4 regions of the Arthrobacter sp. EM1 genome follow, and region 4 is predicted to be linked to each of the others. Evidence: riboswitches for the same ligand, from Rfam matches in the RefSeq annotation. Region 4 holds a riboswitch; each other region holds the start of a gene.
What was found. Region 4 has a riboswitch for cyclic di-AMP ahead of QI450_RS00970 (hypothetical protein). Riboswitches for the same ligand answer to the same signal wherever they lie in the genome.
Positions count from the first base shown of each region.

Region 1: another riboswitch for cyclic di-AMP. It lies ahead of QI450_RS05685 (M23 family metallopeptidase); the one in region 4 lies ahead of QI450_RS00970 (hypothetical protein).
Region 2: another riboswitch for cyclic di-AMP. It lies ahead of QI450_RS01730 (NlpC/P60 family protein); the one in region 4 lies ahead of QI450_RS00970 (hypothetical protein).
Region 3: another riboswitch for cyclic di-AMP. It lies ahead of QI450_RS09135 (hypothetical protein); the one in region 4 lies ahead of QI450_RS00970 (hypothetical protein).

Region 1 is NZ_CP124836.1:1,265,137-1,272,921, forward strand. Features, by position in the region: gene QI450_RS05650 (DUF4395 family protein) at 160-639, opposite strand; gene QI450_RS05655 (hypothetical protein) at 1,530-2,027, opposite strand; gene QI450_RS05660 (hypothetical protein) at 2,063-2,230, opposite strand; gene QI450_RS05665 (peptidoglycan DD-metalloendopeptidase family protein) at 2,343-3,737, opposite strand; gene QI450_RS05670 (hypothetical protein) at 4,183-4,446, shown strand; gene QI450_RS05675 (four-helix bundle copper-binding protein) at 4,692-5,102, opposite strand; gene QI450_RS05680 (TlpA disulfide reductase family protein) at 5,280-5,939, opposite strand; cyclic di-AMP (ydaO/yuaA leader) riboswitch at 6,051-6,227, shown strand; gene QI450_RS05685 (M23 family metallopeptidase) at 6,233-7,027, shown strand; gene QI450_RS05690 (cytochrome c oxidase assembly protein) at 7,072-7,785, opposite strand, start outside.
Region 2 is NZ_CP124836.1:362,761-370,545, forward strand. Features, by position in the region: gene QI450_RS01720 (metal-dependent transcriptional regulator) at 1-253, shown strand, start outside; cyclic di-AMP (ydaO/yuaA leader) riboswitch at 368-606, shown strand; gene QI450_RS01725 (M23 family metallopeptidase) at 611-1,432, shown strand; cyclic di-AMP (ydaO/yuaA leader) riboswitch at 1,580-1,738, shown strand; gene QI450_RS01730 (NlpC/P60 family protein) at 1,996-2,772, shown strand; gene QI450_RS01735 (HNH endonuclease) at 2,993-3,493, shown strand; gene QI450_RS01740 (NTP transferase domain-containing protein) at 3,565-4,224, shown strand; gene QI450_RS01745 (DUF6457 domain-containing protein) at 4,246-4,533, shown strand; gene QI450_RS01750 (molybdopterin-binding protein) at 4,530-6,035, shown strand; gene fdhD (formate dehydrogenase accessory sulfurtransferase FdhD) at 6,112-7,002, shown strand; gene QI450_RS01760 (glycoside hydrolase family 38 C-terminal domain-containing protein) at 7,106-7,785, shown strand, end outside.
Region 3 is NZ_CP124836.1:1,991,046-1,998,830, reverse strand. Features, by position in the region: gene QI450_RS09145 (DNA alkylation repair protein) at 1-575, shown strand, start outside; gene QI450_RS09140 (hypothetical protein) at 598-873, opposite strand; cyclic di-AMP (ydaO/yuaA leader) riboswitch at 1,046-1,244, shown strand; gene QI450_RS09135 (hypothetical protein) at 1,249-2,010, shown strand; gene QI450_RS09130 (dihydrofolate reductase family protein) at 2,068-2,655, opposite strand; gene QI450_RS09125 (DUF5129 domain-containing protein) at 2,744-4,198, opposite strand; gene QI450_RS09120 (DedA family protein) at 4,211-4,864, shown strand; gene QI450_RS09115 (SulP family inorganic anion transporter) at 5,005-6,684, opposite strand; gene QI450_RS09110 (endonuclease/exonuclease/phosphatase family protein) at 6,711-7,415, opposite strand; gene QI450_RS09105 (DUF427 domain-containing protein) at 7,615-7,785, shown strand, end outside.
Region 4 is NZ_CP124836.1:197,167-204,951, reverse strand. Features, by position in the region: gene heR (heliorhodopsin HeR) at 1-4, opposite strand, end outside; gene QI450_RS00990 (histidine phosphatase family protein) at 173-700, opposite strand; gene QI450_RS00985 (winged helix-turn-helix domain-containing protein) at 811-1,674, opposite strand; gene QI450_RS00980 (response regulator transcription factor) at 2,358-3,098, shown strand; gene QI450_RS00975 (HAMP domain-containing sensor histidine kinase) at 3,102-4,733, shown strand; cyclic di-AMP (ydaO/yuaA leader) riboswitch at 4,844-5,030, shown strand; gene QI450_RS00970 (hypothetical protein) at 5,030-5,764, shown strand; gene QI450_RS00965 (HAD-IA family hydrolase) at 5,807-6,490, opposite strand; partial or broken gene QI450_RS18070 (VOC family protein) at 6,563-6,821, opposite strand; gene upp (uracil phosphoribosyltransferase) at 6,915-7,550, opposite strand; gene QI450_RS00955 (phosphatase PAP2 family protein) at 7,563-7,785, opposite strand, start outside.

The DNA.
Region 1 (7,785 bases), 1.1 Mb from region 4:
GTTGCCACAGACGCCGATTCCCGGCTGCGGGCAGCGCTGAACAGCATCGAATCCAATGCGGCGGGCAGCGAAGGCACGTGACCCTCGGCGTTTCTACCGACCTGTTCATCACCTTGAGCGCTTCAGGCATCCCGTCCCGGAACCTGCCCGGTCAGCAGCTCAAACGGCCGCGCGACTGAAGAATAGTCTGTAGAACCACGATCCGAGACACCAATGGGTGGTGGTGAGGATTGTGCCTCCGAGGGCGACCATTCCTCCGAGCACAAATCCCAACACTGACAATCCGTTGAAGAAAGACAAGGCTGAACCTGCAATGAGCACGGTGGACAGTAGGTACGAAAACTGTCGCGGTCTCGGAGTGGGCGGAAGAGCCGGCGCATGAAACAGGTGGCGAACACCGAGGTTGTAGACCAGGTCCAGAATCATGCCGCGGGGAAATATCGCCCCCGTGAGCGGAACGATTGCCCCCACTCCAAGAAAAGCGGGCGACTGCAACGCCAACCCGACCATGATCAAAGCTGTCCCCACTGCCGGTGTGAATCGTAAGGGTCCCGCGTAGCAAGACTTGGCGGCCTCATCCAGATTTCCGAATCCTTGCTTATCCAGGTTGGTCTTCGTGAATTCAGTGAGTGTTGACATTTTCAATTTCCTTTGTGGAGTTGTGAATCAGGTCGATCACGGGGTACGGGCGTCCGGCGCGCACGTCCCGCTGACTACTGTAGGCGTCACACGAGTGTGCGTCCCGGCGTTGACCTTCACCCCGCGGAATCCTCCAGCCTCCAGCCAGTGGTGAAGTGCCGAAGGATTTAGTTAGCACGCCCGCCCACACGTCTTCGTCTGGGGAACCCGTAGGCCATCCCGCTCCCGGGATGGCCTACGGATGCCTGCGAAACGATTTTCGGCCCGGCCGGCAACCGGCACTCGGCCGATCCCTGATTTGCACGCTCGATACCTGCACTACAGACGACCTTAACGAAAACCGGCGAGAGAACAAGCCATTTCAACCGCCGATCTACATCGCCCTGGGCGGCCTGCCAGAGACCTGAGCGTGCACGTTTCCCCGCTGAGGCCTGCCGAACGACCCAGGGGTTGGCTGAGTCACGGGATCGGTACGGGGACCCTCCGTGCGTCCAGATCCGCTCGTCTGGCAACCCAAAAACCGCCCGTCGGCAGCACCGAATCGATAAGAACAATGGCCAGCAGCTGGCCGGTCCACCCATTTTTGCGCCACAGGAATAGGGTCAGAAGAACGTAGGCGACGAACAGGGCACCGTGGACCGGGCCCATAAGATGCAAATACGACAGTTGAAGCCGGTCCTAGTGGGTCCCGATCAGATTTACATACTCAGAACGTTGCGTAACTCAGTTCCGCGCAAAGAATCGACAGTGGAAGTTGCGACGTGACAGCGTGGATTGTCGGGCCCGGATCCACCGGTGAATCAGAGGACTGGAACTTAGCAAAAGGCCGTGCAGGGGTGGGCTTTACCGGCGTGGGTAGCCTTACCGGGTGCAGCCCCCCCCGCGGATCCTCACACTTGCTGGCCGTCCGGAAATGCGGCTTGCGCATAAACTTCGCGTGCGCGGTCCATGGCCCGCGCGGAGTCGCGTGCGAGGCGCTCCCGGCCGGCGGCCCGGTAGAGATCCTGGGCCCACTCAAATTCGGCCGCGGCATCACGGTACCGGGCTTCATCGAAGAGCCGTCTGCCGATGTGGTGGCGGACGAGGGCTTCTGCAGCAGGCGTGCGGGTCAGCCGCAGGGCCCCTTCCTGCAGTCTCGCCGCATCGTGCCAGCGGTACTGGCGCTGATAAGTCTTGGCGAGTACGAGCAGCGGCCGGAGCCGGTCCGGGGAGGCGGCCAGCAGGGCCAGGCCGGCGGCAACTGCTTCCTCGTCCCGCCCCAGCAGGGAAAGGATCCACACCTGTTCCAGAGGGGTACAATCTCCGAGCAGCGCGTGCACCGCTCCCCGGTCCAGGACCACGTCGCGCAGGGTCGCCGGATCCGTGACCCAGATGTCTCCGGTTTTCACAGATATAGCCTATGACGCGTCCGGGTCTGCCGACATCAGGTCAGGCCCGCACCCACATTCCCCCGCCGTTCGACGCGGCACATCGCCGCCTCCACGATGAACAGCCCGGCGAGGACGCCGGCTGTGATGCTGACTGCCATGAACTTCGGGATTCCGCCGGACGTCGCCGCTCGGTCGAAGAGCGGGGTTTTCGGCAGCGGCATGTTCCTCAGTTTACAAGCCGCTCCTGCACACCGCTTCAGCGCCCGGCCGGGCCTCCACGCATGTGAGTCACCGGCTGTCTCCGGCCAACGCTGCTTTTGGGCACGGGACGGGTCAGAGAAGGCCCAGCGGGTCCACAGGCGATCCATTGAGCCACGTTTCGAAGTGAGCGTGGCATCCCGTGGAATTTCCGCTGCTGCCCGAGTAGGCAATGAGTTGGCCCTTGTCCACCCTCTGCCCGGCCGATACAGTGACGCTGCTGTTGTGGTACAGGATCGTGGTGAGTGCGTTGCCTTGGACTACGCCGTGGGAAACCATGACGGTGAAGCCGCCGCCGCCGTTGGTCCAGCCGGCAGTCGTGACGGTTCCGGCGGCCGCAGCATAGACCGGCGTGCCGCAACCCACACCGAAATCAATACCGGAGTGGAGATAACTGCCCGTGCCCAGGAAATCGATCGTCCCCGGAGGAGTGGCACGCCAGCCAAAGCCGGACGTGATCGGAACTCCCGCGCCAAAAGGGCGGCTGATTCCGAACGATGAAGCATTCCCTGGAGCTGGAGCCTGCGGCTGGGCGGGGTTCTGGCCCTTCGGGGCCTGGGCTAGCGCCTGCGCCTGCGCTGCCTGTTCGGCCAGCCAGGCTTCGCGTTCGCGGCGTTGGTTTTCGGCAATTTGAGCCGCGATGACCTGCTGCTGGGCTTTGACGGACGCCAGTTCGGCCATGATCTGAGGTTTCTTGGCGGCTAGATCCTGTGCCGATGCCGTTGACGATGTAATCAGCTGATCGAGGTCTTCTTTGGCGGCGGTGGCTTTGGCCCGGGCGGCCTGCTCAGCTTTCAGGGCCGTCTCGGCTTGCTGCTTCAGGTTCGCAATTTCCTGGCGCACTGCTGAGAGCCTGTTCTGGGAGTTCTCATCCACCGATCTCTTGTCCCGGATTTCGGAGACAGCAGCATTCTGGGCCTTCAGGGCCTGTTCGGTGTGGCTGATACTGTCCGCGGCTTCTGCCAGGTCGCCGGTGCCGAAGAAGAGGCTGAGGTCTTGGGGTACCCCTCCGCGCTTGTAGGCATCGGTGGCTATCTGTCCTACCATCTTATGACTCTCCGCCATCGCCTTCCGGCTTTGTCCCAGTTCGCGGTCTATGTCGGCCAGTGTCTGTTCGGCGGCGGATATGCGCAGGGTATATGCATCGACTTCACGGGCCGCGGCTGCCACCCGGGACTGCGCTTCGGCGACCGTCTGTTCTGCCGCGGGCCTCCGGGCTTGGTAGGTGGCAAGCTGCGAAGCGGTGGCAACGAGCGAGGAGTCCACGAACTCCAACGATTCCTGGACTTGTGCCGCCTGATCCTCCAGCTGAGACTGCGTGTCCTGCAGATTTTCAGCCTGCGCCCCCGTGCCACCCAAAGCACTGAACAGGAGGCCGGCCGCCAAGACGCGGACGGCGAACCTGACGCGGCGGGGGCCGAGCGACGGAAGGGAAGACGGACCCGGTGTAACTCCGGAGATGGAACGCATGCTTGATGACCTTCGCAGCAGGGGACCCGACCCAGAATACGGGACCTTTGCGTCAGTCCGGCAAATGGTGCCTGCTGACACGCCGGGGGGTTGCTAGGGGAGTCTTCCATCGTTTCCGGTCGGCAGTGCTACATGGAACGGGCGGTAAGCCGACAGGCTACATATCCGTTTTGAACCCGCGGGCGCGCATCTACGATGCAGTAACGAAGTAGCGCTGTCTGTGTCGTCCTCGCTCACGCCGGCTGACCGGTATTGTTTCCGTATGCCCGGAGCCCAACCCAGCTGGCTCTCCGGGAGGCGACAGCGGGACAAGCCAGGATCCTGATTCACGTCTCTACAACCGACAAGGACACTCCGTCATGAGCACCGGCTCTGGAAGTACCCGCACACGCCGCCAACCCGCTCCTGCTTTTTGGCATGACCCGGCATCGGGAGACAATCTGCTGTGGGGTCGAGATTGATGGCCGTGTTCCTGGCCCGCGGACTCACGGTCCTGACTGTGTCGCCGTCGCCGTCCCCGGGCGATGGGGGCCTTCGTGCTGGCTTGACTGCTGACCAGATTACGCCCGGGCTTCTTGGCTTCGTGATGACGGCCTTCATGGTCACCGCCGTCATTCTGCTTATGGTGTCCATGACACGGCGGATCCGGCGTGTTCGCTACCGCGGGCAGCTCAGTGACGCCGGAGATGCCGGCGACACCGCAGACTAAGGGCTTCACCCGGTGAACGCCGCCAGCGCAGGCGTTACTCCAGACCAACGTTTGGGCAGCCGAATTTGGCCACGGAAACACCACCGGGACACCGGAACTGGCTAGTCTTGTTCATCTCCGGCCCTGTCCGGGCATCGCTGGCCTTGTCCGGGCTGAAGGTGAAGTTCCGACCGGATCTGTCGTGGGCGCAAAGTTCAGACCCGCGGGTTGCCATGCTTTCGGACTTCTGCGCGTATCGGTGATGCTCAGGCCAGGGCTGCCAGGAGTTCTGTGCAGGCGGCTTCGCACCGACGGCACGCCTCGGCGCAGATCCTGCAGTGCTCGTGCATGTCCGCGTGCCGCTCGCATTCGTCGGCGCAGGCGCCGCAGGCAGCACGGCAGGCCTCAAGAACCGCTCGGAGGATGCCCTCGTTGGTTCCTGTCTGGCGGGACAGGACGCTGCCGGTCGCGCCACAGATGTCAGCGCAGTCCAGATCCGTGCGGATGCAAGTGATCAGATCCGCGACCATGTGCTCGCCCAGGCAGGCGTCAGCGCAGGCCGTACAGGCCTGGGCACATTGAAAGCATGCAGTGATGCATTCGGCGAGTTTGTTCCTCTCGATGGAGCCCGGCTCCGTCGGGTGGGCCTCAAGCATCGCACTGATGTGATGGCTCATTGTGCTTCTCCTGTCGCTGGTGGTGACGTGAGCGGCGGGCTGGGGCCGGCCGCCGCCTCCACAATAACTCTGCGGCACTTGGAGGCCAACGACCCGCTAACTCGGACATCTTCACCAGGACCTGCCGATCTCCCACGCGCTTCCTTCCCCCGCATTCCTGGAGCAAACGATTCCGGGCTAGCCGCCGGCCACGGCGGCGGCGATGAGGGATTTGAGGATGCTTTGATCGGCCAGGCCGAGGATCCTGGCGGCGACCCGTCCCTGTTTGTCGAGGACGAGGGTGGTCGGGACGGCCTGCGGCGGTACGTACTGGGTCATGGCCAGCAGGATGCCCCCGTTTTTGTCCTGCATGCTGGGGTAGGTGATTCCGAAGGTCCGCTCGAAGGCGACAGCGGCGGCTTCCTCGTCGCGGACGTTCACGCCGTAGAAGAGGACATTCTGTGGTTGGAACTCGTTCCAGAGTGCTTCCAGCCGGGGAGCTTCGAGCCGGCACGGGGCGCACGCGGCGTACCAGAAGTTCAGGACGATCACTTTTCCGGCCCAGTCACCGGAGTTAACGACCGTTCCGTCGTACTGTTCGCCGGTTACTACCACCGGTGGTTTCCGCTCGGCGTCGGCGTATTCGGTCACGGAGCCGTCCCCGGCGATGTAGTTTTTGTTGTCACCGGCTTTGGCCTGCTGGGCGAGGGGGTCCCCGGAGGCGCATCCTACGAGCACCGGGGCGGCCAGTGCGCCCAGAAGAGCTGATGAAAGAAGGCGGCGCCGGGAGAAACCCGGCAATGCCTCAAGGGCCCGGGGAGCGGGGGCCGGCGGTGTCCGGCGGCTTGGTTTATGCATGACTATCCTTTGATAACGGAATTGTAACTTCGAGGCCAGGTCGGATAGGGTTGACGCAATACATACCCCTCACGGGTATGCGTGAGGCCGCTTCGCCACGCCCCGCCGGCGGTCCATGAACTTTCAGTCTTCTGGCGGGGGCGGAGGACTCACCAACGGCGCCATCGTGCGCCTTGGGGTTGAGCCGGCTCTGTGAGTACACGCCTGTGCGGCGGCGGCTGGCGGAGCGGGCCGGACAGCACACTCGTCCGAATCCGACAGCTAACTTCGCCGGCGCCGAGAGGACTCGCGTTTTGCCTTCCCACCGTATACACGGTCGCCGCCGCGCTGTTGCCGCGTCCTCACCCGCCAAGCGCCGCCGCAGGGCAGCCGTCCTTCCGCCCGCCGTCTGGGGAAGTCGTGGGCAGCGATTTGGCGCCGCCGCGACAGTCACGGGGCTGATTGCCATGACGGTGCTCTCCGCAGCGCAGGCCGATCCGGACCGCCTGAACGCCGCCCGGGAACGCCCGGCCGCCTCGGCAACGGCAGCTGAACAGCCAGCGGTCACGGCGGCCGCAGGCGCCGGCCTCGCCTTTGAACGGCCCGCCGTCCGCTCCTTACCAGCACCGAAGGCTTCACCTGCACCAATCGCCCAGTCGGCCGGGGCTCCGATAACGACCGGTCCGGGGGCTGGCCCGGCTCCGGCGTCCGTTCCAGGCACGGGGTTGCGGGCTCCGTTGTCCTCCGTGAATGTCAGTTCCCCCTTTGGTCTCAGGGTCAACCCGCTGACCGGGGCATCCGGTGAGTGGCATACCGGGATCGACTTAACCGGGCCGTGTTCCACCGCGGTCTTCGCCGCCGGTGCTGGAACGGTGCTCGAGGCGGGTTGGAGCCAGTACGGCGGCGGAAACAGGATCGTTGTGGACCACGGCAACGGCTTGAAATCCACGTATAACCACCTGGCGAGCATCGGTGTCTCCGTCGGGCAGGTCGTAACCGCGGGCGCGCTGATCGCCGGTGTGGGGACGACCGGGAACTCCACCGGATGCCACCTCCATTTCGAGGTTATGGTCAACGGCCAGACGGTCAATCCCGCCGCGTTCATCTGAGCGGGCTTTCCGCGGTTCCCCGGACAATCGGGGCGCAGAGGGCCCTACGCATCGCGCCAGCTGCGGGGTGCGTGCGGACCACTGAGGTGTTCGCGGTTCAGCGCCTCGAGCTGTTCGTTGGTGAGGCTGTCGAAGGAGGTCGCCTCGTTCCGGTCGCTGCGGGCGAACCTGACGAACATCAGGATGATCAGGGGCACATCGACGATTTCGGCCAGGAACCACAGCAGGTCTCCGGCGAGCTGCTGGTCCCGCAGCGGTCCGGGAAGCCAGCCCTGATGCCCGGTGAGGGCCTGGGTTGCCCCGTCCAGGATTTGTGGACTGATCCTCATCAGGATCCCGGGCACGGCATCGGCGACGAGTTCGATGAACACGTAGATGAATTCGACGATGATCAGCGCGCTGACGGCCTTGGCCGACTGGTCTTCGATGATCGGCACCACCATCAGCATCCCTGTTAGGGGCACCAGAACGGTCAGGACGAGGTCCCAGAGGGGTTCGGTTCTTAGGGGATGGAACAGGGGGGTCAGGAAGAGGGCGAACATTCCCAGACCCAGCAGCGCGGCCACGACGGTGTTGCTCAGCGAACGCATCACCGGGTGCCCCAGGAATATCCGGAGCCGTCGCGCCCCGGCCGGTCCCAGCGTTTCCCTGGCAAGGGTCAGTGGTTTGCCCGCGGTGACCAGGAGCGGGACGATGAACAGGTATGAGGTGATCTTAAGGGTGAAGACCCAGCGCAGGTCGTGGCTGTAGACGCCGGT
Region 2 (7,785 bases), 170 kb from region 4:
CGTCGTGAATCTGCTCGAAGCCATGGCCGGCTATGGTCCTGATTCCAGTGTCAGGGTCAACCGGCTGGCCGAGCCCATCCAAGTGGAGCCGGAACTGCTGGTCCAGCTCGATGAAGGCGGCATCCGCCCCGGCGCCCTGGTATCCCTGGAGCGCGTGGGGGAGTACATTTCGGTGCGCGTTCCTGACATCGAAGGTGCCCTTGAACTACCGCCTGAGGTCGCGGCCCACGTCTTTGTAACCATCGGTTCCTGAGGTTGCCGCGACAGCCCGGGGCCATCCGAGAGTTGTCCACAAGCTGATAACGGATTTATCTCTGGACGGCTTAATCGCCTATAGTTGGAGACTAGTACCGATACCAAAGCGTTATCTGATCCGAAGCCGAGCCCTGCCAGCGGAACAGTCGCAGAATCATCTCCTGGCAGGGGCGGGGGAACCACTTTTGGCTGTTTAGCGGCCTTGGGGTGAAGACCGTCAGCGGCAAGTACCCACAAACACGGAATCCATCGGATGCCCCTGTGCGTGATTGCTTGCCACGGCGGACCGGGTCGTTGATCTCTCTGACCCGAATCCGACAGCTAACTCCGCAGGCTCTCCAGAGAGGAACCGTTGTTGACCACCCAGACCGCCAAGGGCCGCCGTCGTGCGAGCGGCCCTGCCTCGGAGCCGCGTCCCGCCGCTGCCATCACGGCAGAGCGTCCGCGCGACGCGCACCGTGACGCGCGCAGGGATCGCCGCAGCCCCTTCCGCCAAGTAACGGATTTTGCCGCCGCAAGCGGTGTAGGGCAAAAGGCGGGTATTGCACTGGCCGCTGCGGGCTTGGCCCTCACCGTCACAGTTCCCGCGACTGGCCCTGTTCTGGCCACTGACGCCGGCTCCGGCGCGGCAGCCAGCCCGGCAGTCGTGCAGCCGGATGTGACAGCAGCAGAGGCCAAGATCGACTTCAGCCGCACTGCCGTAACCACCAAGGGCGATCCGGACGGAAAGCTCAAGCAGTTACTCAGTGCACAGTCCGCCGGCTCGATCACCCGGGCGGCCTCCGCAGGCAGCCTTGGGGCGCCGCTGGACCAGATGGTCACGGCGTCGCCGTTTGGCTACCGCGTCAGCCCCATCACCGGAGGCTCGGGCGAGTTCCACCGCGGGCAGGACTACTCGGCGCAGTGCGGCACCGTCGTCCACGCTGCCGCGAGCGGCACCGTGACATTCACCGGCTGGCACCCCTACGGCGGTGGTAACCGCGTGGTGATCGACCACGGCAACGGCCTGGAGACCACCTACAACCACCTGTCCTCCGCCAGCGTGAAGGTGGGCCAGCAGGTCTCCCGCGGGGATGTTGTGGCTCTTAGCGGTACCACCGGCGCCTCCACCGGCTGCCACCTCCACTTCGAGGTTATGGTCAACGGCGAAGTCGTCGACCCGACCGGATGGCTCTGAAAAGTTGAGGGAACACTCTCGCATTCTGGGGACACGCCGTGATCCGAATGTGACATTAGGGTCCAACTGCTGTAAAGTTTGAGCTACGCCAACTTTTTCGAAGTTGGCGCTCTTGAGTGGATTGCCTAGCTCTGCCACCGCTCAAGGTCCGTTCGCATGACATCGTCTGGCAGGGGCGGGGGAACCAATTTTGGTCTTCGCAAGAAGGCCTTGGGGTTAAGTCGCAAAGCTTCCCAGGAAGCAGCGCGGCCGGGTGACTCCCATCCGAATCCGACAGCTCACCTCGCAGGCATTGGGAGAGGCTACTTTCGTGCATACACGCCAAAATTCCGCGCTTCACCGCGCTTGCGCTGCTCTTTCGAGCCCGCTGGAATCCAATGATCGCGCCGGCCTTGCCGGTGCCCGGACCGCAGGCCACACGGTTGCCGCTTTTGGCGCGTCTTCGCAGTACACCCTTCGCTAAGTAACCCATTTTCGGGGCGATCCGGCGTACCCCCAAGATGCCGGAGCGTCCTCAGCCCGCGCCTAAAAGCGCGGACCAGGAACACGAAAGAGAGAACTTAATGACTACTCGTGCAAACGCACGGCATCGCGCCGAGGTCACCAAGACCAACTCGCTGGCCGTCATTGCCAAGGCTGTCGGCGGCAACGCCGGCGGCATGGGTCGCCAGGCCGCAGTCATCGCTGCTGCTTCCGGCCTCGTCCTGACCAGCGGTATCGCAGCCAACGCTGCTGAGGCCAACGTTCAGCGCGAATCCGCCTCCGCTTCCACACTCGACGTCCAGTCGAGCACCCCGGCTGCCATCTCGGCTGCTTCCACTATCGCGATCTCCTTCGAGAAGCCGGCCGTCACCACCACCCCGGCTCCGGTTGTTGAGGCCCCGAAGCCCGTTGTGAAGGTCCAGGAAACGCCTGCTGCCAAAGCGGCCGGTACCCAGGTCGCTGCTGCCGCAACTGCCGCCACCGGCACCGCGGTAGCAGCCGTTTCCAAGGCGCCGGCCGTCGCCAGCGGCATGGGCGCAACGATCGCCGCTGCAGCTTATGCCCAGCTCGGTGTAAGCCAGGACTGCACCGCACTGGCCACGAACGCGCTCGCTGCCGCAGGCATCAACTACCACGGCTGGCCGGCAGGTTACCTGTCCCTCGGCCGCACGGTGAGCGCCGCCGAGGCACAGCCGGGCGATCTTGCCTACTACCAGAACGGTGGCGCCGGCATGGCCCACATCGCCGTCTACGTCGGCAACGGCATGGCCGTTCACGGCGGCTGGAACGGTGGAACCACCTCCCTGCAGACGGTCAACGTCGGCTCCGGCCCGGTCTTCATCCGCGTCGGCGGCTAAGACAGCAGCTTTAGCAACACAAAGGACCCCCGCCAAACGGCGGGGGTCCTTTGTGTTGCCGATCCGTGAACTTCGGCCGACACGGGCAGGGGAGAGCAAAAAAGATTCGGCGAATTGCCATGTCCGTGTTTACTCTTGTTTTGTCGATCCATAGCCCGACCATGCACAGGGCAGCCGGCCCTCGTGCCCCTGGCGGGTGCGGCCGTGAAGAGGTATGCGGATGCGCACTCTCGTTCTTAATGCTGGATATGAGCCGCTGGCGGTGGTGACCTTCCGCCGGGCGCTTGTCCTTGTGCTGACCGGGAAGGCCAGTGTTGTGGCGGAAGGCGGCGAACCTGTGGTTGGGCCGCAGGATGTGCTGGGCCGGCCGTCAGTGATACTGCTGAACCGGTATATCAGGCCCCGGTACAACACCACTACGGCGGTGAGCCGCCGCGGTGTGCTCCGCCGGGACGGACACCGGTGCGCCTACTGCGGCAAAGCCGCGCACACCATCGACCATGTCCAGCCCAAATCAAGGGGCGGCGCGGATTCCTGGGAGAACCTGGTTGCTGCCTGCCTGCGGTGCAACAACGCCAAAGGGGACCACACCCCGGCGGAGATGGGTTGGAAGCTCGGGTTCAGCCCGGCACCACCGAGGGGCACCATCTGGCAAATCAAAGAGCTGGAGAAACCAACACCGGCCTGGGACCCTTTCCTGCTGCCGGAATCCGCTGCCTGAATCCGGCCGGCGTTGGCTCGGACCCGGTCGTGGGCTTCGGTGGCGGGCCTGGAGGGCGCTAGGCTGGGCCGGTGGAATTCGATGCTGTTATTCTCGCCGGGGGCCGGTCCTCCCGGCTCGGAGGTGTCCCCAAGTCCGGACTGATCCACGACGGCGCCACCCTCCTGGAGGGTGCCCTGCGTTCTGCGCGGGGCGCGGTGGCTGTAGCCGTCGTGGGGCCCGACCCGGGACCGCTGCCCCGAGGTGTGGTGCGCTGCCGCGAGGACCCGCCCTTTGCCGGACCGGCCGCCGCCGTCGCCGAAGGCCTGGCTGCGCTGGAACGCAGCCGCGGCGCCCGGCCCCGGGCCCCGTACACCCTTGTCCTGGCCGTTGACATGCCCGGGGCAGGTGCCGCCGTCCAGGCGCTGCTGGACGCAGCGGCGGAAGCACCGCCTGGTGATGGCCTGATGGCCGTCTCGGCGGAGGGTCGGCGGCAGCCGCTTGTCGGTCTATATGGCACAACTGTGCTTTTACGTTGCGCCGCGGAGGCTTCGCAGCGCGGCGCGCTCGAAAACGCGTCCGTGTTCGCCCTTCTTGCTAGGCTGGAGGTGCGGGAAGTCAACGTCCCCCAGGGGTCTACCGATGATGTGGACACGTGGGGCGATGCCGCCGCGTTAGGGGTAAGCGAACCGGCCGGTGCCATACCCGCGACAGCCGACAACCCGGCATCCGGCCCGGGGCTCCCCGGCTGAACTCAAACTTGGAGGCAAACGGTGAAAAGCCAGGATGAAACTCTGGAAGAGTGGTGCCGCGCCCTGCTCCAGGCCCTGGAACTGGACGGCGTCGAAATTGACATCAACGAGGTCCTGTCCCTGGCAGGGGTCGCGGCGCACTCAGTGGTGCGCCCCGCGGCCCCCCTAACGACCTTCATCGCCGGCTTTGCCGCGGGCCTGGCCTCCGGTTCCGGCCAGGCCACGGATGCCGTCTCGATGCAGGCTGCGATGGCCGTGGCCCGCAAACTCGCCAAGGACTACGCAGCCAACGAAGCATCCGACGCATGACCACTGCACCCCTTAGGGGCAGTGCAGTTGGAGCGGGGGAAGTGCCCGAGCCCGGGCTCAGCGGCCCCCTGGCCGGGGTGGACGCCGGTGAGGCCGGTGAGGCCGCGGACCGTCCAGCAGTCAGGACCGATGCGGCGGAAGCCAGGCCGCATCGGCACTTGGCCCACACCTGGCAGGAAGCCCGGGAGCTCGCCTTCACCTGTGCAACCCCCGTCCCCGCCGCTCCCGTGGCCCTCCGTGCCGCTCTGGGGCGGACCCTGGCCGCTGATGTGGAAGCGCTCGTGGACATGCCGCATTACGCGTCCTCAGCCATGGATGGCTGGTCCGTCAATGGAAGCGGACCGTGGATCCTTGCCGAACCAGGCCAGCGGCTGGCTCCGCACCAAGCAAGCCCGATTGTTACCGGCGGGCTGATCCCGGCCGGGGCGAAGGCTGTGCTGCGCAGCGAAAGCGGCACCATTGTTGCCGACGAGGATGGGCTTCCGGTCCTAAAGCTCGGTGGAGCTGCGAAGCCCGGCGAGCCGCGAAACGGCGAGCACATCCGGAAAGCAGGGGAGGAAGCCGCCGCTGGCGCGCTGCTGATTAAGGGCGGTACCCTGCTCAACCCTGCGCACCTGGCCCTTGCCGCCCTGGCTGGCCACGACAGCCTCCCGGTGCAGGGCCAAGCCGTGGTCCGGCTGGTATTTACCGGATCCGAGGTGCTGGCAGCCGGGATTCCGGAGCCGGGGAAAGTGCGCGACACCTTCGGTCCCCAGCTGGCAGGCGTGGTGGAAATGCTCGGGGGGATCTGTACCGGCGAAACGAAGATTGGCGACAGCTACACCGAATGGCTCAGCGCACTCGAAGACACCGACCCACCGGAGGACAGCCCGGGGGCTGCTGCCGGGCTGCACCACGAGTCCTCAGGCGCTGAGCTGCTGCCCGCCGACGTCGTCATCACCACGGGCGGCACCGGCATGTCAGCGACCGACCACCTGCGCCGTTCGGTGGCCGAGCTGGGCGGCCGCCTGCTGATCGACGGGATCGCCATGCGACCCGGACATCCGGCCGTGCTGGCCGAGCTGCCGGATGGCAGGTTCATCATCGGGCTGCCGGGCAACCCGCTGGCGGCCATGATGGCACTATCAACCATCGGCGCTCCGCTCCTGGCAGCGCTGGGGCACCGGCCGGTTCCGCCCGTCACGGCAGTGCCCTGCGGCGCCACCCTCGAAGCGGACCCCGGCCGGACCCGGCTGATGCCGTTCCGGCTGCTCTACGGCATGGCATCACCGGCGCAGCACACCGGCCCGGGAATGATGCGCGGACTGGCCGCCGCCGACGGCGTGCTGGTGGTCCCGCCGCACGGCGCACAGCTGGGGGAAACCGTTCCTGCCTTCGCGCTGCCCTGGGGTGCACCCCTGCCGGACCCCGCCGCGGCGAAGGACAAGCCTGCGCCCAGGCGGCCTGCCAGGAAGCCGGTGGGCACCGGCGGGCCCGTGGACTGGAGTGAACTGCTGGGTTGACGCCCGGTGTTGAAGACGCGCTGGCCTCCCGGCCCGGCGCTTGCCATGATGGAACTATGTTGGTTAGGAAGACCTGATGGGCCGCGTTACGCAACGCCGCAAGGTGCACAAATATGTCCTGGACGGATCCCCCCAGGCCCTCGAATTTCCGGTCCGTCACCGTGAAGACGTGCTCGCCGTCGAAGAGCCGCTGGAGATCCGGATCGACAGCCTGTCCTTTTCCGTCACCATGCGGACGCCGGGCAACGACTTTGACCTCGTGGCGGGTTTCCTCGTCTCCGAAGGGGTCATCTGGAACCATGAGCAGCTGGTTTCGCTGCGGTTTTGTGCCGGGGAGGATGAAAACGGCGTCCAGACCTTCAACGTTGTGGAGGCCCAGCTGAGACCCGACGTCGTCCGCCCGGCCACCGGACGGAACGTCTACACCTCCAGTTCCTGCGGCATTTGCGGCACGGACTCCATTGAGGCCGTGCACAAGTCCTCACATTTCAGCCCCGCCGAGGACCCCCTGGTGGTTCCCGTCGCTACTCTTGCGGGACTTCCGGATCAGTTGCGGGAAGCCCAAGCCGTCTTCGACGTCACCGGCGGGGTGCACGCCGCCGGACTGTTCCGGACCGCCGAGGACGGCTCGGCAGAGCTCCTGTGCCTGCGTGAGGACGTGGGACGCCACAACGCCGTGGACAAGGTGGTCGGCTGGGCCCTCCGGGAGGGACTGCTGCCGCTGCGGGGGACCGTGCTGCAGGTTTCCGGGCGGGCATCGTTCGAACTGGTGCAAAAAGCCGCCCTCGCCGGTATCCCCGTCCTCGCAGCAGTCAGCGCGCCGTCGAGCCTGGCCGTCGAACTGGCCGAGAACAGCGGCATAACGCTTGTCGGATTCAGCCGCCGCACCTCGCTCAACGTCTACTCGGGCGCCCACCGGGTGGGTATGCCCGCCCGCGAGGACGGACACGCACACACGGGAGGCTAATCTGCGCCGGCGGCCGCTTGGTTTGAGGCTCACGGCGGCGTAGATTTTATCCATCGAATGGACGCATTTTGGCGTCCTCCATGCCAGCTCAAAGAGGAACACATTGCACGACGACCGCCGCCTCACGGAAGTCCGTCTGGACCGATTTGTCCGCGAACGGATAGCACCGGCGGTCCATCCGCGCAGCGTGCCGCTTAACCTCAGCAGCTGGGACGTCCCGGGCGAACCCGTCCCGGCCCTGGAGGCGCTCCGGCAGCGGTTCACGCCGCAGGAGCCCGGAGCGGCCTGGGGCAAGCCCTGGAGCACCAAGTGGCTGCGGCTGCAGGGGGACGTTCCCGATGCCTGGGGCACGGCAGGTGACACCTCGGTGGAAGTACTTGTGGATCTGGGCTTCAACGGCGATCTTCCCGGCTTCCAGTGTGAGGGAATCGCCTGGCGGCCGGACGGAACCATCGTCAAGGCCATCTCCCCGCGGAACCAGTACATTCCGCTGAAGCTTTTGGGCAGTGGCATGGCCATCGACTTCTATGTCGAAGCGGCCGCGAACCCTGATCTCTCGCAGGGGTGGACGTTCGCGGCGACCCCTTACGGGGACAAGGCGACCTCGGGCAGCGAACCGCAGTACCGGCTCGGCAGGATCGTCATCGCAGAACTCAACCAGACCGTCTGGGAGCTGCAGCAGGACATCTGGACCCTCAGGGGCCTGATGCACGAACTGCCGATGGAACTGCCCCGCCGGCACGAAATCCTGCGTGCGTTCGAACGGATGCTGGACGTGATGGA
Region 3 (7,785 bases), 1.8 Mb from region 4:
GGCACGGCAGCAATCACCGGTACTACGGTGCATCGGTCGGAGCCGTCCGCGGAACCGTCCGTGACACCCTCCGCCGCCATCCAGGACTGACCCATGATGACATCACCGCCCTGGGCTCCGAGCTGTGGGACGTGCCGGTCTTTGAACGCCGCCTCGCCGCCGTTGTGCTGCTGCAGTCAAAAGTGGGCGTGCTGACCAATACGGACCTGACCCGGATCGAGGGATTTGTGCGGAGTGCCCGGCTGGGCGCCTTGGTTGATCCGCTGGCCATCGACGTCGTTGGTCCCCTGATCGCCGGGCTCGACGTCGTCGGCAGGGTACGCGCCGACAGTGTCCTGGACCGTTGGATTCGGGATCCCGACGGCTGGCTGCGCCGCGCGGCCCTGCTGTCACCGCTGCGCGCACTCCGCACCGGCGCAGGGGACTGGCCCCGGTTCGTGCGTCACGCCCGATCGGCGCTGGCGCGGCCACCCCGAGCGGAGTCGGGTCAGGACGGCGAGAGTGCGGTCACCGACGTCGCGGTGGCCCTGATGCTCGCCGAGATGGAACGGCACCGGCCGGAGCTGGAGTTCTGACCCGGACGTCCCGGCCGGCAAGCTACCCTGAGTGGCCCGGTCGGCGCTCCACAACGGCGTAGGCCTTTTCGTCGAAGAACTCCCAATCCGTGATCACCATAAAGCCGAGGGTATCCACACGGTCATTCAGGACGCGGACATCGAAGCCGCCGTCGCGTGGCTCGGCGTCCCACGTCGAAACGTGGACTTCCCCGTTTTCCAGGACCAGCAGTTCGGTGTTGACACTGAAGTCCGCCAACGGCTGGTTACTGAGCTGGCAGATTGCCACAGCGGGCCGGGCGGCGTGGGGAGTGGTCATTTTCGGGCCTCTGCTTCGGGGGACGGTGTTGGCAACATCCTATGCCTGTGACCGCGTGCGGGAAGGGCCGGCGGGCCCCCGCAGCCCGGTCCGCCGTTACCGCAACGTGACATGTTGTGATCATTCCGTTATCTTTGTTAGGTGCCTGTTGTCTCCGAGACGGGCTCTCCCCAGCCGATTGCCTAACTCTGCCGCGGCGCGGGGATAACTCGCAGCAACGTCCGGCAGAGACGGGGAAACCACTTTTGGCCCGCTGTTCTCCAGGGGTCTTGGGGTGAAGCCGCACGGCCCGACATGATCGGGTCCGCGTGCGGCCGGGTGCCTCCCATCCGAATCCGACAGCTCACCCCGCAGGCATTGGGAGAGGCTCAACTAATGACTTTCAGCAACACTCACGCGCCCAACCGCGACGATCTTCGCAGTACCCGCCGCACCATCGGCCGTCAGGCCGCAGTCTTCGCCGCCGCTTCCGGAATGGTTTTCAGCGGCGCGATGGCCGCCAATGCAGCGGACGTGCCAGCCCAGCGCGACTCCGCACCCGCGAGTTCCGTCGATGTCAAGGGCGCGGTCGCCGCCCCGGTTATGGCGGACTCGGCTGTACAGATCACCTTCGAACGCCCCGTCGTTGAGACTGCCCCGGCGCCAGTGGTCGAGGCACCCCAGCCCGTCGCGGCCCCGGCGGCCCCCGCAGCACCGGCCCGTGCGGCCGCCCCTGCCGCCCCTGCCGCCCCTGCCGCCCCTGCCGCCGCGAAGGCTACTGTCAACGTCCAGGCTGCACCTGCGCCGGCAGCGGCTCCTGTTGCTGCCCCGGCTGCCGGCGGGGTCAATGCCACCCTTCTGGCCGTGGCGTACGGCCAGGTCGGCATCACGCAGGACTGCACCGCGATGGTCGAGAAGGCCCTGAACGCTGCCGGCATCCCGGTTGGTGACATTGGTCCGATGGGCTTTATGAACTACGGGAAGGTAGTCGGCGACCCCCAGCCCGGAGACATCATTGTCCAGTCCGGCCACGTTGCCATCTACGCCGGCAACGGCCAGGCCATCAGCGGCGGCATGAACGGTGTCAACGCCACCATGGCCCACCCGCTGTCCTGGCTGACCGCCACGGGGCCCATAACGTTCGTCCGCGCCGGCTAGCACAACCGCAGGCACTGTACTGAAGGCCGGTCGATCGGTTGCCTTGGGGGCAGCGGATCACCGGCCTTCGGTCTGCCCGGAGGCAGGCTCCGGGGAATACCGCAGCAACACCACCCCGCTGCCGAACGTACGGCTCTCCAGCAGTCGGAGCGCCGTGATGTCATCGGCCGCCTGAAACAAAGGCTTGCCCCGGCCAAGCAGGACCGGGTGCACATAGATCCGGTACTCATCGATCAGCCCCAGCCGCCTGAAGGCCGCCGCGAGCTCTGCACCGCCCAGCGCAAGGTCGCCATCCGAGTGTTCCCTGAGCCGCCTCACGTCCCCGGGAACGACCTCGCGCACCACCTGCGTATTCCAGCCGGCCTTCGACAAGGTCCTGGAGTAGACGACCTTGGGCATGTCCCGCCAGATCCCGGCGAACTCGATCTCCGGGGCCGTGCTGGACGGGTCCTGGGCGGCCGTGGGCCAGTACTCGGCCATCATCTCGTACGTCACGCGGCCGTCTAGAAACGCTCCCATGCCGCGGAGCTCTTCGTTAAAATGTTGGTGCAGTTCTTCATCGACCCGATGCCAGCTCAGGTCCTGCCCCGGCCCCTCGATGAATCCGTCCAGGGATACCTGAAACATCAGAATGACTTTGTGCATTGCATCACTCCTTCGCTGCCCGGCACCCCGGGAGTTCGAGCGTACGCCGCAGTTCGGCTCTCCGGTAGGGTCAATTCCGGCCGAACCGTTAGAAGCTGGATGAACTGCCGGACCCGGAGAAGCTTCCGCCGCTTGCGCCGTAGCCGGTGGTGCCGCCGCCGCCGCGGGCGCTTCCGACGCTGCTGACACCGGTGTTGAAACCGGAGTTGAAAGTGGGAACGGAGAAGAAGTAGTAGGCCGGGTACACGGTGCCAAGGATGCTGGGCTCGTAGGTACGCCCGTACTTGGCTTTGCTGCCGGCCTGGGCGCTTTCCATTTCCTTGCGCATCAGGTTGGCTTCCTTTTCGTTTTTGGCGTAGCCGGCGATGACGGTATCCGCGTGGTCCCTGAGCAGCTCGGAGAGCTGGGTGCGTGCGTCCCGCAGCCGGTCCAGGGCCGTCTCAGGGCTGATGGTTCCGTCCGCGAGTTCCGCCGTCCACCTTTCGATATCGCGGTGGCTTGTGTCCCGGAACGAACGCAGGGCCGCTGCGGTCGCCGTGTTGCCCCCGGCGTTGCGCTTGCTGAGCATCTGTTCAATTGCCGCGAGGTCGGCGCGGAACGGAGCGAGCTGCCGGTCCCAGGCAGGCGCCCACACGGAGCCACGATTGAGCAGGGCATTGGTGTCGGCGATAACGTCGTCGAGGGCATCCAATTCGGCGGCGGCGTCGGCGTAGCTGCGGATCAGTTTCAGGTTCGGCCGGCGGCTGAGGTCCCTGGCGGACAAGGAATGGACCTGGTTGGAGAGACCGGTGGCCGTGCGGTACTTCGCCATAAAGGTCCGGTGCTTTTCCAGCACTGTACTGCCGTAGCGGGACGCTTCCGGGATGGTGCCGGCGTTCAGTTCGGTGACCTGGAGGTCCATGCTGACGCTGGCGTAGCTCGCGTCGCCGCGAGCCTGTTCCTTGCGGCTGCTGAGCCTGGTCCGCCACCGCACGATCAGCCAGGTCGCGGCGCCGGCCACGGCGGCAGCCGCGGCACCCCAGGCCGCGACGAGGAAGGCTGTGGACCGGTACCAGGGCTGGTTGATCAGTTCGGCGCCGCGCTGGATGCCGGCGATGGTGCCGGTTGTCCACTGGGCATCGCGAAAGAGCTCCTTGGTAGCGTTCTGGATGTCCTCGCGCTGATCCAGCGAGACCTTCCGGTCCTCGCCCATGTACGTGCCAACATGCCGGCCCACCGGGTCCAGGGCGAAGATATAGAGCCCGTTCGCCCATTTTTGCCCGTCCTCGCTGATCCATTCCGGATGTTCGGACCGGGCGAAGCGCAGGACTTCCTCGTTGAGGTTATCCGACGCCGCACCACTGTAGGTGTAGACGGCCACCTTGGTGGGCTGGTAGAAATCAATCTGCCGGATTGCAGGCAGGAGGGTTTTTTGGTCAAGTACGCCCGCCTTGTCCTCCACAACGATGTCGGAAGCGGTAACGGCCTGTGCCGCCGGACCGGTCCCCGCCAGTCCGATCAACACGAGAGCGAGGACAGCACGTATTTTCCGAACGATTCCCATTTCCCGAGCGTAGTGCCTGCTGTCGATGGCGTCGACGGGGTGGGTGGCCTGGCCGGTCTAGCCGCGCGCGCAGTTGACGCCCTTGGTGAATGGGGTGTGGGACTCTTTACCCTGGCGGAGACGGTCTTCCCGCCCATTCCCAGCGAGGTCATCCTTCCGCTGGCGGGGTTCCTCACGCGGCAGGGGAGCATAAACATGGCTCTCGTGCTGGGCACCAGTACCCTGGGTGCCTACCTTGGCTCCTTGCTGCTGTATTGGCTGGGGGCGCGGCTGGGGCTGGAGCGGTCCATTCGGTGGTTGTCGAGGGTCCCGCTGATGGACCGGGAAGACTGTGAAAAAGCCGCAGACTGGTTCAGCCGTCATGGAAAGTCCGCGGTTTTTTTCGGCAGGCTGCTGCCGGGCGTTCGAAGCCTGATCTCGTTGCCTGCCGGCGCCGGGCGGATGCACCTCGGCACCTTCAGCGCGTTCACGGTTGCGGGGAGCGGAATCTGGAACGCGCTGCTAATCGGGCTGGGGGCACTGCTCGGGGCGCAGTACCGGCTCATTGACGAGTACTCCCGCTTTTTCAACGTTGCCGCCTACGCTGCCTTGGCTGCCGTCGCCGGCTGGCTTATCCTCAAGGGAATCCGACGGCGAAACAGCAGGTCAGGGCGGGGTGGGGCCTAAAGGCACCATGACGGCGGGCCCGCACCCACGCCATCGGGCAGGTCGGTGAACTCCAGGGCGTGAGCGGACGCCGTGTACTCGTGACGGTCAGGCCGGACGGCACGATCGACGTGATCACGTTGCAGGACTGAGGCCCTGCCCTACTCTAGGCCGAAGGCTGCCTTGTAGCTTCGCACCGCGTTGGAGACGGTGGGGTAGAAGTGTTCCGGGCCAAACCGGCTGCTGGCCCCAAACCGGATCAGCCGGTCCTTGATGGGACCCTTCATCTCGGCGAAGACCAGGCTGATCCCGCCCCTCGCGAGCTCGTCGTCGAGCGCCACAAGGTCATCCAGTGCTGTGGTGTCCAGGCCTGTGATGGCCTCCGACGCGACAATCACCCAGTGCACGGGGTGGGTCGTGCCGGCGACGAGCATCCTGATGTGATCGGTGAAGACGGCCCCATTGGCGAAGAACAGCGGCGCATCGAAGCGGACGATGACCAGGCCGGGGACCCGGTGGCCCTCGGGATGCCGGCTCAGGTCGTGGTAGCCGGGAACGTCCGGCACGCTGCCCAGTTCGGTTCGGTAGGGGTCCAGTGCGCGCAGGACAAAGGCGATCAGGGACAGGCCGATGGCGACAACAATCCCCTCCAGCACCCCCACAAAGGCGACGCCCAGGAACGTGGCAACCAGCAGTGCGGCCTCGGTCCGGCTCATCTTGAGCAACCGCAGCAGCGTTCGGACGTCGAAGATCGACGCCGCGGCGACCACAACCACACCTGCCAGCACGGGTGCGGGCAGGTACGATGTGACGCCGGGCGCCAGGACCATAAACAGCGCCACGAGAACGGCGGCAAAGACTCCGCCCAACGGACTCTTGGCGCCGGCTTCGAGGGCGATGGGCGTCCGCGAGGTGCTGCCGCTGATTGGGAATCCGCCGAAGAGGCCGCTGGCCAGATTCGCCATGCCGAGGGCACCCATTTCCTGGTTCCCGCTGACGTGCGCTCCGCTCCGGGCGGCCAGGCTTTTGGAGAGCACCGAGGTATCGGCAAAGGCAATCAGCGCGATGCCTGCCGCCGGGCCGACCAAGGCCAGCACGTCAGCGAAGCTGACTCCGCCGAGGGCCGGGAGCGGCAAGCCGCGGGGCAGGGCTCCGACGGTGGGGAGCGCCGGCGCCAGGTTCAGTGCCGCGGTCAGCAAGGTGGCCGCCACGACGGCGATCAGCACGCCGGGGAGCTTCCAGGGCAGAACACGGCACACCACGATGACGGCGATGGTGCCCGCGCCGAACAAAAACGCGAGGGGTTGAACGGCGCCCCGTGCCACTTCCGTGAAGGTGCCCGTTGCGATGCCAACAAGCGAGCCGCCGGGGGACGGGAAGCCGAGCAGTTTAGGCAACTGGCTGAGCATAATCGCCACGGCGATTCCGTTAAGGTAGCCAACGCGGATGGGTTTGGACAGCAGGTTGGTGACAAAACCGAGCCTGAGGATCCTGCCCGCCAGGAGCAGCCCGCCGATCATCAGCGCCAGGAGACCGGCCAGGGCTACGGCGTGGTCCGGATCCTCGCCGGCGAGCGGCAGGAGGGCTGCGGCGATCATCGGGGCCAGGCTGGAATCCGGTCCGATAATCAAGACCCTGGACGGTCCGAAGACGGCGTAGACGAGCAGCGGGATGATCGAGGCGTAGAGGCCTGTGACTGCCGGCAGCCCGGCGGCCTGGGCGTACGCCATTCCGGTGGGGATGAGGAAGGCACTGAGGGCCGCGCCGGCCATCAGATCCGATTTCAGCCAGATTCGCTTATAGTTGCGCACCGTCAGGAGCCCGGGCGGGGCTTTGGGCACCCAAGCTCCCCGCACGGTGCAACTGCCTACGCAGCTGGGGACGAGGAGGTGCCGGTGGCGTCCTGGCCGTACTCCGCCGAGATAAGGATGGGGAGGTGGTCTGAGGCGCCCCGGGGGAGGGTTTCCACGCTTTCGATATTGAGGCCCTGCGAGGTGGCGAAATCAAAGTGTCCCTTGAACACCTTGTAGCGCGTGTAGGTGCGCCGGTCGCTGAGGGTCAGGTCGTAGCCGGCATCCTTCATTTCCTCCGTGAGGTACTTCGTGAAAAACGGGTAGTTGAAGTCGCCCACCATCAGCGACATGAGGCCACCGCCCATGCTCAGCAATTCCGCATGGGCCGCATGGATCTGGTTCCGCCGCAGTGAGTTCGAAGCGGTCAAAGGAGCCGCGTGGAAGGAAGCGATAACGAGGTTGTGATCCGTTTCGTTGTCCACCACCCGGGTACCGATGAGCCGTTCGTGGGCGGGGGACAGGACCCGGTCATGCAGGGACTTCTTCAGCGCGAAAGTCTTCGTCTCATAGGCGCGGAACCGGTCCCTGCGGTAGTAGATCGCCAGGCCCAGCCGGTTGCCTTTGGTGGAGTCGGCAAGGTGCAGATCACCGATCGTGTCCGGGAGATCGTCAGTGTCGCATTCCTGCAGGCACAAGGCATCAATGCCAAAATTGTGCGCCAGATCAACCAGCTCGCCGCTGGCATGGTGCTTACGCAGGTTGTAGCTGATGACTCGAATCAGGGGGCACCTCTTCAGCGGATAGTCGCGGGAATTCACTTCCGAGTCTACCCAGTCGAGTGAATCGGCGGGGACTTAACGCCGCGGTTCCCGGCCGTTCCAGTGGAATCTTTGGGCGGCCCCCGTCGTTGAACCAATGGCGGGCAGCGGGGCGCGCCCGCCTGAACAGGCGTCCGATCCACCAACGGAAGAGAACATCATGGCAAAGGCAATCTGGAACGGCAAGGTCATCGCGGAGAGCGAAAATACTGTCATGGTGGAGGGAAACCACTACTTCCCGTTGTCCTCGGTGAACTCCGACTACCTTCAGGAGAGCAACTACAGCACCGTCTGCCCCTGGAAAGGCAAGGCCAGCTATTACAGCCTTGTG
Region 4 (7,785 bases):
CCATCAGGAACTCCTTCAGAGTGGATGAGGCAGACACTAGCAGGGACGCAGGCGCAGAGGAACCCGTCGAGCTGAAGGACACACCGCTGATGGGCTGCGCCGGCATCGATCCGGCCGGCAGTTCGGGCCTGTTTCCAGGCTGCCGGACCGCTGAGACGACGTCGGCCGGGGATTATGTAGCCCTGGGAACCTTAAAGTGCGTGAGCCTCGCGTCCTGGCCGTCCAGTTCGGCCCAGGACTTCTCCGTCTCCATAACGGTCAGCGCACTGGTGGGGTATCGCGTGGCGGCATCCATGTAGGCATCGTGGCTCGAGTCCCGGGACGCGAGGTGCATCGCGAGGTCCTGCACTCCGGGCATGTGCGAGATCACCATCAGGGTGGTAACGGTATCCGGGACGTGGTTGATGACTGTCAGCATCCGCGACGCCGAGGCGGCGTAAAGTCCGTGCTCAAGTTTCGGCGTCGGTGCCTTGTCGCCTAATTCGCTGCAAACCCAAGTGCAGGTCTGCCGCGTGCGCAGGGCGCTGGAGCAAAGAATAAAGTCCGGGACCACACCATGTTTCAGCAGCCACTTACCGGCCTGCGGAGCATCACGGTGACCGCGCTCTTCCAGCGGCCGGTCATGGTCCGCTACGCCGCCGGGCCAATCCGCCTTGGCATGGCGCATGATCACCAGCCGTTTGATGTGATGCGCGCTCATGGATCAATCCTAGTGCGGGGTATCACCCGGTCCGCTCAATCCGGAAACGCAAAAGCGCCCGCCCCGGTTCAAAGGACGGACGCTTTCGCGTGGGGCGTGTGGGCCCAACGCTAGATCGAGTACTCCGGTGCGGCCCAGACCACAACTTCCGGGTGCTCATAGAACCGGTAACCCTGGCCGCGGACCGTCCGCACCGTGTTGGCGAGGCGGCCGAGCTTGGAGCGCAGGCGGCGGATGTGGACGTCGATGGTCCGCTCGTTGGGCACTTCTTCGGCATTGCGCCACAGGCCCTCCAGCAATTCATCACGGCCTACGGTACGGGTGCCGTTCTCAACGAGGTAGTTGAGCAGCTCGAACTCCTTGAACGTAAGGTTCAGGGATTCGCCGTCGAGTGCCACTTCACGGCGGGCAAGGTCGATCAGCACACCGGACGGGCGCGGATCCTGCGGCTGCTGCAGGCGGGCGCTCTCGGACCGCTGGCGGGAGCCCACTGTGGGGTCGCCGAAGGTGGAACGGACGACGTCGAGGGCGGAGCCCGGCGCGCTGGCCGGTGCGACGGCGACGGCGGCGTAGCTTTCGGCACCGGATACCAGCGACTGGGCGTAGGCCCGGATTTCCTGGGCCAGCTTGGCAATGGAGGTGCCGGCAGCCGCTGCTGTCTCCTCATCGATACCCATGTAGAGCACAAAACCCCGGGCGACGTTGTCAACCGGGACGGGGCGGAGGGGGCTGCCGCCGGCAGGGGCAATCACGGGCGTCGGCGCAGTGGCCGGTGCCGGCGGAACAGCCCGGAGCTGTCCATAGGAGTTGGGGTTGTAGCCCTGGGGTGCAAAACCCGGAGTGGGGAAGCTGTTTCCGGAGCCGGCGGGCGCGAAGGATGCCCTGTCGCCGAAGCCTTGGCGAATACCGGAGGTCTGGCCGGCTTTGCCGGCGTTACGGACGGAGATGTGGACGTATCCGGATGCAACTGACATGGATTGCTTACCTCAATGTGAATGGCCGTCATCGCGGCTCGAATGCTACTTTTCCCCGCAATGAATACTGGGGAGGGGCGCCCGACACTGGGCTGGGGCGAATGCCTAGAAACCTTTGGGGTGTAAAGGTTAGGCGTGCATTCGACAACAGCGCTTCCCTGCGTCAGCGGGTGCGCTGATCCAGGAAACTGCGGCTGCAGGTGCTGTTGAGTTCTTGTTCACAATTGAAGTGTGCAACGTAACAATGAAAACTTGCAAGTAACAAAGGCTCCTGGATTCCACATTCTGAGACGAATATCCACAATGTGGCGCGGATCACGCTTCGGCCAAGAGGGCGAGTCGAGCAACAGATTTTACGATCAGTAAGCAAATGCCGCCTTTTGCGAATCCTATTCGGCAAATCGAGACAACGAGCATGCATAATTCTTTGCTGGCGAGTTGAGTGACTACTGGGCCGCCACTCCACGCGGGGCTGCCGTCCCACCTGGTGGTCATCCTGCTGCCGGGAAGCGCCCGGACCCGGGATCACGCAGCTTGGCGACCGCCCAGCGGCTTATCTTGGCGACCGCATCAGCAGGACGCTGCCGTGGGCAGTCTCCTCTCCAGCTCGCTAGGGTGGGATTCACAGGTGCCGCACAGGATCACCAAAGGCGTAGCTAACCGGCAGATCGGAGAGTTGTCCCATGGCCACCTCGCACTCCATGACCAACAACCTCCCGCAGCTGAGCCATCCGGACGGCTCCCCCATCCGCGCCCTGGTAGTGGACGATGAACCGAGCCTCTCCGAGCTGATGAGCATGGGCCTGCGAATGGCGGGCTGGTCGGTGGCTGTCGCCGCCGACGGACCGGAGGCCATGAAGCTCGCCCGGGAATTCCGGCCCGACGTCCTGGTGCTCGACGTGATGCTGCCCGGGTTCGACGGCGTCGAGCTCCTCGGCAGGATCCGGGCCTTCGCGCCGGAGCTACCGGCCTTGTTCCTGACGGCAAAGGACGACGTCCAGGACCGCATCACCGGGCTGGCTGCCGGCGGCGACGACTACGTGACTAAGCCGTTCAGCATGGAGGAAGTGTTGCTCCGCCTGCACCGGCTGGTCCAGCGGTCCGGGGTGGCAGCAATGGATACGGCCGAACTCGTCGTCGGGGACCTTGTCTTGAACATCGACACACGGGAAGTGCGGCGCGCAGGTGACGAGCTCCACCTCACGGCCACCCAGTTCGAGCTGCTGCGCTACCTCATGGAGAACCCGAAACGGGTCGTCAGCAAAGCCCAAATCCTGGACCGTGTCTGGGACTACGACTTTGGCGGGCAGGCCAACATCGTGGAGCTCTACATCTCCTACCTCCGCAAAAAGGTCGACGCCGTCCACCCGCCAATGATCCACACGGTCCGCGGCGCCGGCTATGTCCTGAAGCCGGCGGACTGAATCGTGCCTGTCCGTTCCGGCAGGGCCGGCCCCGCCGGACCCGTGTGGCACACCCCTTCCAGCTGGCACCTGCGCACCCGGCTTGTTCTGGTTGCCATGGCCCTTCTGGTGGCGATCTGCGGTGCTGTCGGCCTAGTCAGTTACGCCTCGATGGATTCCTTCCTGACCAGGCAGCTCGACACACAACTCGCGCAAGCCGCGGACCGTGCCCGCGAGTTTGGCCGCACCGGCGGCCGCGCCGACCCCCTTGAGGCCCGGGGCCAGGGAATCGGGACCCTTAACGCCAGGATCGTGGCCGGCTCGGTACGCGGCGCCGGTTTCCTCGCCGAAGACGCCACCCGAAAGTCCCTGACCAGGGAGGACAACGCAGCTCTCCTGTCGCTCCCTGCGAGCAGCGAGCCGGTCAACCGATCTCTTTCCGCCGGGGCCTACCGGCTGGTAGCCTTCACGGCCCCGGACGGCGGCGTGATCGTGACCGGGCTGCCGCTCACCGAGAAATTGAACACGCTGGCCTCTTTGGTTTGGACTATGGTGCTTGTCTCTGCGGGCGGCCTTGTTGTCATTGGCCTCGCCGGCACGGCGTTGATTCGCCGCACCATGAAGCCGCTCGATCAGCTCTCCGAGGTGGCCACGAAAGTGTCCCGCCTCCCCCTCGACGCCGGAGAAGTCGGACTTGCCATGCGGGTGCCCGCATCCGCAGCACATCCCGGCACCGAGGTGGGCAGTGTTGGCCACGCCCTGAACCTGATGCTGGACAATGTATCCAACGCACTCGAAGCCCGGCAGAAGAGCGAAATGAAGGTCCGCCAGTTTGTCGCAGACGCCTCGCACGAGCTGCGCACACCCCTGACGGCGATCCGCGGGTACACCGAACTGATGCGGATGACCGAACACTTCACCCCAGACGGCGAGAAGTCCCTGGCCCGGGTGCAGAGCCAGTCCGAGCGGATGACCACCCTGGTGGAGGATCTGCTCCTGCTTGCCCGGCTGGACGAGGGCCGGCCGCTCCGCCTCAGCGACGTGGACCTCACCCAGCTGGCCATCGAGACGGTGAGCGACGAAAAAGTGATGGCACCGGACCGGGTATGGCACTTGGAGCTCCCAGCGGAGCCGGTGGTGGTCCGCGGCGACACGACCCAGCTCCACCAGGTTCTGGCCAACCTGCTCTCCAACGCACGCAAGCACACTGGAACCGGCACCACCGTGGTGACAGCTGTGCAGCGGGCTCCCGACGGCACCGCCGTGATGACCGTAACGGACAACGGCCCCGGGATCGCCCCGGAGTTCGTGGACCGGGTCTTTTCGAGGTTTACGCGCGCGGATGCGTCGCGCAGGAATCCTGCAACCGGTACAACGCCGGTATCCGGCCGGCCGCGCCCGCTCGTGCCGCTGCGCGCACACCGGCTGCCGTCCGCACCGGGTGCGGACTCACCCCTCGCCGCCGCGGCTGCCGGCCCGGCCCGAACTGCCGCGTCGTCTGAGGGCACCAGCGGGCTGGGATTGTCAATTGTGCAGTCGATTGTCGAAGCCCATGGCGGCACTGTCAGCGTAACGTCGGTGCCGGGCCGGACCGAGTTCACCGTTCGGCTGCCGGACGCTCCGGCCGAGGACCGGACACCCCGCCGCTCCAGCTAATCCGCGAAGCAATCCGCCGCGCCGAACCCGCCGCTCCTGTTATCGAAATGTGACATTGGCGTTCCGGTCCTGTACCGTTTTTAGCGTGCGGTCATCACTCGGACCGCATATCCGGATGCACGCCAAACTCTGCCGCCTCCCGGATTCCGCTGGATTAGGCAGAGGCGGGGGACCCAGAGTTCCCGGGCATTTCTGCACATTGCGCCCTTGGGGTGAAGCCGTCACGTGAGATTCCGTGCGGCCGGGTGACCTCATCCGAACCCGACAGCTAACTCCGCAGGCGTTGAGAGGCGACCATGACTGAATTCACGGTACAAACACGCCCTGAGGGCGATGTAAAGAGGCGCTCCAAGCCGTCGCGACACCGCGCCGAGCCCGCCAAACCGGCGTCGGCCCTGTCCCGGTTCACCACCGGCCTGGGCTCCACCGGCCGCCGGGCGGCAGTTGTCGCAGCGGCGTGTGCAGTGCTCGTGGGAGCCGGCGCCGCCGGCCAAGCGTCGGAGACAGCCACCCGCAACGCCAGCAGCGCCAGCAGCGCCACAAAATCGGCAGTCAGCGCGGATCCGCTGCAGCACCTCGACTTTGAACGCGTCCTGGTGGCGAACCAGACCGTCAGCCCGCCGGCCGATACCCCGGCCCCGGTCGCCGAGGTTAAGCCTGCCGAGTTACCGGCCCCCGCCGCCGCACCGGCGCCGGAGCCCGCGCCGGTTCCTGTTGCCGTTGACGATCCCGCCGGAGCGCAGGCTTATGCGGCCAGCCAACTGGGTGCCCACGGCTGGGACGCCGGCCAGATGCAGTGCCTGGTCAAACTCTGGACCAAGGAGTCTGACTGGAAGACTACTGCCACCAACCCGAGCAGCGGCGCCTACGGCGTGGTTCAGTCCCTCCCGGCCGAGAAGATGGCCAGCGCAGGCGCCGACTACCTCACGAATTACCGGACGCAGATCAACTGGGGACTGAACTACGTCCAGGAACGCTACGGCTCACCGTGCGGGGCGCTGAACTTCCACTACGCGAACAACTGGTACTGAGCTGCGGCGGAGGCACCGGCCCTTCGAAACGGGGCCACGGTTTCACAGCCGGAAAGAGATGATGCTGCGGCCGGCGTCGTCGACCCCGACCTCGCACAAGACGGCTGAGTAATCGGCGATGCGCAGCACGCCGTCGGGCAGTTCGCCGGGGTTCGGGCCTACCGCCACCGTCCGCATCCCGGCAGCCAGGCCGGCGGCGATGCCGGCCGGCGCGTCCTCGAAAACCACAGCGTCCGCCGGGTCCACTCCGAGCAGTTCGGCCGCGCGCAGGTAGCCTTCCGGGTGTGGCTTACCGCGGCCGACGAGATCTGCTGTCACGGCGGTGGCGGGCAAGGCAAGACCGGCGGCGGCCATCCGAATGTCTGCCAGCAGCCGGTCCGCCGATGTCACCAGGGCGACGGCGTCCGCCGGCAGCAGGCGCAGCAACCCGGCAGCGCCCGGCAATGCCACGATGCCGGCAGTCCTGGCGCGTTCCATGGCACCCAGTTCCGCGGTGAGGGCCGCGACGTCGGCTCCCGCCGGCGCGAAGCGCCGCACCGTGTCCGCTGCCTGAACGCCATGGGAGGTGCGCAGGATCTCGGCAAGGTCCAGACCATAGCGGGCAGCAAACTCCCCCCAGACCTGTTCCACCGCTGCGGTGGAATCAACGAGAGTCCCGTCCATGTCAAAAAGCACCGCCCGGACGGTGAAGGCGGTCGGAAGCGCGGTGCCGGTAACTGAAGTCATCGTCCCATCTTGCCGCGTACCAACCGGATGTTCCGGATCCCTTGGCTGTCCGGAGCCGGTTGACCGTGCCGTGAGCTGTTGCACCGCCCACTTGTTGCCGTCGGGATCGGCAAAGTAGAGGAAATGTCCCCAGTCCTGGACATCGACGCCGCTGCCGTCCACGCCGTTGTCCTTGAGCTGCTTGTGGGCGGCCTGAATGTCGCTGACCACGAGTTGCAGGGTCGGTGCCGTACCCGGCGGTGCATCGCTGGGGCCCTCACCGAACGCGATCGAGCAGCCCGAGCCCGGCATCGGATACGGGAACTAAAATGAGTTCGAGTTTCCAGTCCATGGGCTCAGGCCAGTCCCGTGTTGAGTTTCCCGGCAGGCCGGGCCCCCACTGGTGGGAAGGTCCGCCGCGCCGGTGTTGCTGCCGGGCGCTGGCTCAGCCGGCCACACCGTAGAGACGGTCGCCGGCGTCGCCCAGACCCGGGACGATATAGGACTTCTCGTTGAGCTTCTCGTCGATCGAAGCAAGCACGATCGTGACGTTGGCGTCAGCCAGCTCTTCTTCCAGCTTCGCCAGGCCTTCCGGCGCGGCCAGCAGGCAGATGCAGGTGACATCGGAGGCGCCGCGCTTGAAGAGGAACTTGATGGCCTCGCGCAACGTCCCGCCGGTGGCAAGCATGGGGTCCAGGACGAAGATCTGCCGGTCCGTGAGGTCCTCGGGGAGGCGCTCGGCGTACGTGATGATGTCCAGGGTTTCTTCGTCGCGGGCCATGCCCAGGAAACCGACCTCAGCGGTGGGGACCAGCTTGGTCATGCCCTCGAGCATGCCGAGGCCGGCTCGCAGGATGGGGACAACCAACGGAGTCGGTTTGGTGAAGGCGGTGCCAACTGTGGTGCTGACCGGCGTCTCGATGGTCACCGGTTGGGTGCGGACATCGCGGGTGGCCTCATACGCCAGGAGCGTGACGAGCTCCTCGGTGAGCTGGCGGAAGACCGGGGACGGGGTGTTTTTGTCCCGCAGAACGGTGAGTTTATGGGCGACCAGCGGGTGGTCCACAACGAAAGTGCGCATGGGTCAAAACTATCACCCGGCGGATGGGGTCCTGCCCGTGGGACCGGGGGCGCCGGCGTCGCGCTCCTCACCCGCAGTGCTGCCGCCGGTGGCGTCGGCGTTAAGGTGGACCTCGTTGTCAAACGTCGGGGCTGGACCGGCCTGTTCGCGGTGCCGCAGGACGTGGAAGAGCCGGTGGGCCAGGATCACTATCCCGACCCATGCCAGGCCCAGAATCCAGCCGAAGATTACATCG